DNA from 3 places in the Polaribacter atrinae genome. Region 3 is predicted to be linked to each of the others. Evidence: riboswitches for the same ligand, from Rfam matches in the RefSeq annotation. Region 3 holds a riboswitch; each other region holds the start of a gene.

Region 1 (2,276 bases), 1.3 Mb from region 3:
GTGTAATTGTCTAATATTTTTTGATAAACTTTAGTATCAATATCATTTTGAAGATGAACAATTGTTCCTAGAAAAGCTCTAGAAGTAATCCAGAAACCGCCAATAGTAAAAGCTAAAATACCTAATCCAAAAACGATAGAAGCTAGTTTTTTATTCCCTTTTTCTAACATTTTATAAATATGATAATAGCCTAAAAAGTAAAAAGGAACACCAAATACTGCTAAAAAATGCCCTTTTATCAAACTATTTTTTGGTACAAATTGAAAAAACTGATAGTTGTCTGCATTACCAATAATATGTAGACTAAAATGAAGAAGAAACTCTCCAACACCAACAAGAACACTTCCTAATATCCCAAGAATTCCTGTTATAAATATTTTATTTTTATCTAATAGCATTTATTTTGCTTTATGTAATTTTATAACTTGCTTGTTACGGTGGTGATTTAAGAATTATTCCTTCCGTACAAGTTGAATATCAATTGTATTCGTATAATTTTTATTCGAATAATTCTTTGATATACACATCTGTCGTTCAAGTTGAGAGTAACTAACAAAATATTTTTAACATTATTTTAAGAAGGTGGTGATGTAGGATGCTTTTGTGTTATAAAGTGCAACTTATTGTAATATTTAATTTTTTACATCCATAAGAATGCTAGTATTCAATACCTATTTAGCCACCATTTTAAAGTACTTTTAGTTTGAATACTCCCTTTATCTAATTCTTTCAGCATGGTGGTCAATCTTTTTTGGTCTTGTAAAGATTTTATTTCCTGTAACCATTTTTCTAATGCTTCTTTTCCTCCTTTACGTTTACAATATCCGCAGCCCCATTGGTCGTTAGAAGTTACAATTTGTATAAAATGATTCCCTCTAGAAGGGCAATTTGCAACCCAGCTATTTTTATTAAAACCAGTAGGAATTGGGTTTAGTTGGTGTTGTTTTAATAATGAAATTAATGGTGTAATTTTTTGAGAGGCTTTTTCTTTTTCAGTTGATCTTGATTTTTTTATATCATTAATAATTTGCTGAAACTCTTGTTGAGTAAAAATAGGACTGTCTTTTATTGTAGGGAATCCATCATAGAGGTAATTTGCCTCAATTAATTGATGAACAATATAAATAATATCTTCTTTTTTAGTGCTAAATTGAAGTTTGTATTGGGCTTTAATTTCTAATGCATCGTCAGTAGAATAAGCTAGTTGCATATAGCCATCATCTGTAATTCTGTAGAAATAATTAAGCTCAATATTAAACATTGTTTCATAGGTAGTCATAAGAACATTAAACTCATTTTTAATGGTTGTAGTGCTCCCAAAGTCTAGTTCAGCATTCATTTTAACGCCTTCTTGCGTTGTAAAAACAGTTTTCATCATACATAATTTAAAAGTTATGTATCAGGGAAATAAATTAAAAAAGGAGGTTCATTTATTTTGACTGAACTGTCCGTATTCTAAACCACCGTGGCTGTTGTGCTCGGTTGGTACGCATTTTTTGCGTTCCTGATACATTACAAAACTAAGAAATATTTTTAGAGCAGCCAACTTTTAAAAGTGTGGTTAATTATTTTTTTAATAGATGTTGTTTTTTTCTAAATATGGAAACCCGTATAAAAACGATAAAATGAAAAATTAAATTTGATATTAAATTAATGATAAATATATAAGTAACCTTTTATTTTAAAATGATAAAAATGTTTCAAAAAGTTTTGGTAGCAGAAGATTTAGATGTTATTAATAGCGGAATTAAAATAGCTTTAGAAGAAATAGGAATAAAACAAATAGATTTTGCTTCGTATTGTGATGAAGCGTATGCTAAAGTTAAAAGTGCTTATTTAAACAATACTCCTTACCATTTAATCATTTCTGATCTGTCTTTTCAAAATGATGGTACACCACAGAAATTAAAATCTGGAGAAGAATTAATAGAAAAAATTAGGAATGATTTTTCAGGCTTAAAGATTGTTGTGTTTTCCGTTGAAGATAAACCTTATAAAATTCAGCATTTATACAAAACATTACGGGTAGATGGATATGTTTGGAAGAATAGAAACGGATTAAAAGAATTAAAGAATGCCATGCATGCAATTTCTACTTCAAATCAGTTTTATATTTCACCAGAATTAAATACTACCGTTCATCCAAAGCAAGTAGTTGAGATTACCGATTTTGATATTTCATTAATAGCTTTTCTTTCTAGAGGATTATTACAAGAGGAAATTAGTAAAAACCTAAAAGAAAAAGGAATTTTACCATCTAGTATGAGTGCTATAGA
Region 2 (2,276 bases), 1.5 Mb from region 3:
TTGGATGTTTTTTAATTCCAATTAAAATAATAAAACCCAGTATATTTTTCCAAATTGGTTAAAATACTGGGTTTGTATTTTTTGTGTATTTGTGTTTTGTTTATGTTATTTTTAAATATAGCACGAGCGGGACGCTCTCGCTACAGGTTGATAATACTTAGTTTTTAGTTTAAAATAAGTACCATGGTTTTGCTGAAAACCAATTGTTTCCAACAGATAGATTCTATAAACAATTTCAATCAATAATAACTAGTCTTCAAGCTAGTACGAGTGTCTCGCTCGTGCCAACACAACAATCTAACTCTATTCTATTTCTAAAACAATTTCAAATACGCGATTCTACAGATAGTAAAATTCTAACTTAAACACTTCAAATAGATTATCAATTCTTAGTTGATTTACTTGGTTTTAACGAAGGCTTGTTACCAAGCGTATTTTTATTGTCTCTTCTTCTTTTATCAAGCGTACCATCTTGTTTTTTAGGCTTTAGTCCTGGTTTAATTGCTTTAAAGATTTTCTCACTATTTTTATTTAACTATTAGATATTAAAAATAATCAGTTGACATGATAATTTTTTACGGAAATCCACAAGTAACTTAAAAAATGTTATAATCCAATTCCACACACATTCCACTTCACTCCTATCCTAATTTGATAAAAATAATTGCTAAACATCAGAAATTATACTATTTAAATTTCATAAAATTTTAACGCTTTTAAAGACGTAACTATCCATTTATACACTATTTTTGCGCTCTTAAATTAATTATCAAGAATCTCAAAAAAAGGAGATAGCAACCTGCAATAACGAGCAAGGTGCTAAATAGATAAGCCAATTAATTGGAACCAATGTTAACTCATAATTCTACTTATAAGCAGCTATGTCCTTTTTAGAATGAAAAAAGTAACATGGAAAATTCAAACACAATTACCCCAAAATTTAGCGCATTAATTCCCTTATTCGTATTTGTATGTACGTTTTTAGGTGTTGGCATCTATCAAAATGATTTTTATGCATTACCTGCTCCTATTGCAGTAATAGCAGGTATTATTGTGGCTTTTTTAATGTTTAGACAATCTATCAACTCTAAAATTAAAACACTGTTACAAGGTTGTGGAGATGATAAAATATTAACCATGTGTTTAATCTATTTGCTAGCAGGTGCCTTTGCTACCATTACAAAATCTACAGGTAGTGTAGATGCTATTGTAAGTCTTGGGTTAGATTATATTAACATACAATATATTTACTTTGGTATTTTTATAATTGCTGGTTTTTTATCGGTTTCAACAGGTACTTCAGTTGGTGCCATTGTTGCATTAGCGCCAATTGTTATCGGTATTGCAGAAAAAAGTAGCGTAGATTTATCCATACTTTGTGGCGCATTATTAGGCGGTAGTATGTTTGGTGATAATCTATCTGTAATTTCTGATACTACCATTGCTGCCACACAATCTTTGGGCTGTAAAATGAGTGATAAATTTAAACAAAATATTAAAATTGCCATTCCCGCTGCATTATTTACCATTGCAATCTTAATTATTCAAGGTTTAGGATTAAAAGAGGTAGCAACTGAAACTGTAACGTATAATTATTCTGTACTAAAAATAGTACCATACTTATTGGTGATTACCTTATCTATAGTAGGTGTTAATGTATTTATAACTTTACTATTAGGTGTTCTTTCTGGCATCTTTTTAGGTTTAATCTATGGAGATTTCACACTTCTTGAATCGACTAAAATAGCCTATACAGGTTTTACAAGTATGACTGAAATTTTCTTATTATCCTTACTTACAGGTGGATTAGCTGCTTTGGTGAAAAAAAATGGTGGGATTGATTTTATACTGCTAAAAATTAAGACACTTATAAAAAGTAAAAAATCAGCTCAATTTGGCATTGCAACTTTAGTAAGTACCATTAACATGGCGATTGCTAATAATACGGTTTCTATAATAATTTCTGGTCCCATTGCAAAAACAATTAACGATGAGTACGGTTTAGACAATAAAAAAACAGCATCTATATTAGATATATTTGCCTGCATTACGCAAGGCCTTTTGCCTTATGGCGCACAGGTTTTAATGATCTTAAGTTTCTCTAACGGAAAAATAGATTACCTAGATTTAGTTTCTAATACCTGGTATTTGGCATTATTATTTATATATACCTTATTATTTATCAGCTTTAAACCACTAAGATTTGGTTCTAATTAAAAATAAAAACAGCATCTAAGTTATTTAGATGCTGTTTTATTTTTAATAGTATTTTAGGA
Region 3 (2,276 bases):
ATGTTTGTATTATGGAATCAGTTCCAGGAAACTCGGTGGTTACAGTACAATCAGAAAATAATATTTTTCAAAAAAGAAATTAAGATGAAAACCAAAAGTATCATAGATTTTGTTGGAAATACACCACTTGTAGAGGTGCAAAATATCTTAAAAAAAGATGGAGTTACTTTATTATTAAAACTAGAAGGGAATAATCCTGGTGGAAGTGTAAAAGATAGAGCAGCTTATTATATGATTTCTGAAGCTATTAAAAGAAAAAATATAAAGAAAGGGGATACTTTAGTAGAAGCAACAAGCGGAAACACAGGAATCGCATTGGCATTAATGGCAAAGGTTTTAGGTGTAAATATGGTATTAACAATGCCAGAAAACTCTACAATAGAACGTGTTAAAACAATGAGAGCTTACGGGGCAAAAGTTATTTTAACTCCTGCAGATAAAGGTATTGAAGGTGCAATTGATTATGCTTTAAAATTGAAATATAAAAAAGGATATTTTCGCTTAAATCAATTTGATAATTTTGATAACCCAAAGGCACACTTTAATACAACAGGTCCAGAAATTTGGAGGGATACAGAAGGAGAAGTTACTCACTTTGTATCTGCCATGGGAACTACTGGAACTATTACTGGAGTTTCTGATTATTTAAAATTACAGAATAAAAATATAACGATTATTGGAGCACAGCCAACCGAAGGAGCTAAAATACCTGGAATTAGAAAGTGGTCTGAAGAATATATGCCTGCTATTTTTAAAGCTAAAAAAATAGATCAAGTATTAGAAGTAAGTGAAGAAGAAGCAAAAGAGATGACTGTTCGTTTAGCAAAAGAAGAAGGTATTTTTGCAGGTATGAGTAGTGGAGGTGCAGTTGCTACCGCTTTAAAAGTTGCTAATTCTATAGATAAGGGTGTAATTGTAGCTATTATTTGTGATAGAGGAGACCGTTACTTGTCTTCAGATATCTATGAATAAATTATAAAAACAAAAAAAAAGTTCGTTACTTTGTAACGCAAATTAGTTCATTTATTTAATATTGTTATCAAGAAAGGTTGAGGGATTAGACCCGAGGAAGCCTTAGCAACCCTTTATCTTTAAAGAAGGTGCTAATTTCTACTGATTCTTTCTGAACTAGGTTCAGATCTTCAGAGAGATAACGGAAAAAGTTTCAATTCTTCTTTTCCTGATAACACAAAAATTAATTTTCAGGAATGTCAAATATATACAAAGCTTTACAAGAAAGAATTTTGGTTTTAGATGGTGCAATGGGTACTATGCTACAAGCCTATAAATTCACGGAAGATGATTTTAGAGGAGAACGCTTTAAGGATTATCCAACACCATTACAAGGTAATAACGACTTGTTATCTATTACCCAACCAGAGGCAATTAAAACCATTCATGCTAAATATTTTGAGGCAGGTGCAGATATTATAGAAACCAATACTTTTTCTGGAACCACTATTGCAATGGCAGATTATCAAATGGAAGATTTAGTGTATGAACTAAATTATCAATCTGCAAAAATAGCCAAAGAAGTAGCTAATGAGTTTACAGCAAAAGAGCCACACAAGCCACGTTTTGTAGCAGGTTCAATTGGTCCAACAAACAGAACTGCAAGTATGTCTCCAGATGTAAATGACCCTGGTTACAGAGCTGTTACTTTTGATGAATTAAGAATTGCTTACAAGCAACAAACAGAAGCTTTGTTAGATGGTGGAGCAGATTTGTTGTTGATAGAAACAGTGTTTGACACTTTAAATGCAAAAGCAGCTTTATTTGCCGTAGAAGAGGTAAAGGATGAAAGAAATATCGAGATTCCAATTATGTTGAGTGGTACCATTACAGATGCTTCAGGTAGAACCTTATCTGGACAAACTGCAGAAGCATTTTTAATTTCTGTATCTCACATACCGTTATTATCTATAGGATTTAATTGTGCTTTAGGAGCCAATTTATTGCAGCCGCATTTACAAGCGATAGCTAATAAAACAGATTTTGCTATTTCTGCACATCCAAATGCAGGATTGCCAAATGCGTTTGGTGAGTATGATGAAACTGCGGAAGAAATGGGTGAGCAAATAGAAGAATATTTAAAGAAAGATTTAATCAATATTATTGGTGGATGTTGTGGTACAAGTCCAGATCATATTAGAGAAATTGCAACGATTGCAGCAAAGTACAAGCCAAGAGAATTTGTTGTAAATAAATAAAAGATAAGTGATTTTAGATACAGCCTTTTTAGTATTAAGAAGGCTTCTTTAAACACATTAAAATTA

Evidence for each region. Region 3 has a riboswitch for S-adenosylmethionine ahead of WG945_RS13445 (homocysteine S-methyltransferase family protein). Riboswitches for the same ligand answer to the same signal wherever they lie in the genome.
Region 1: another riboswitch for S-adenosylmethionine. It lies ahead of WG945_RS07945 (hypothetical protein); the one in region 3 lies ahead of WG945_RS13445 (homocysteine S-methyltransferase family protein).
Region 2: another riboswitch for S-adenosylmethionine. It lies ahead of WG945_RS02605 (Na+/H+ antiporter NhaC family protein); the one in region 3 lies ahead of WG945_RS13445 (homocysteine S-methyltransferase family protein).

Annotation. Positions count from the first base shown of each region.
Region 1 is NZ_CP150660.1:1,811,180-1,813,455, reverse strand. It holds gene WG945_RS07950 (DUF6796 family protein) at 1-398, opposite strand, end outside; gene WG945_RS07945 (hypothetical protein) at 665-1,378, opposite strand; SAM-I-IV-variant riboswitch at 1,422-1,516, opposite strand; gene WG945_RS07940 (response regulator) at 1,696-2,276, shown strand, end outside.
Region 2 is NZ_CP150660.1:567,200-569,475, forward strand. It holds SAM-I-IV-variant riboswitch at 762-860, shown strand; gene WG945_RS02605 (Na+/H+ antiporter NhaC family protein) at 910-2,217, shown strand.
Region 3 is NZ_CP150660.1:3,089,679-3,091,954, forward strand. It holds gene epsC (serine O-acetyltransferase EpsC) at 1-83, shown strand, start outside; gene cysM (cysteine synthase CysM) at 85-972, shown strand; SAM riboswitch class I at 1,034-1,157, shown strand; gene WG945_RS13445 (homocysteine S-methyltransferase family protein) at 1,209-2,210, shown strand.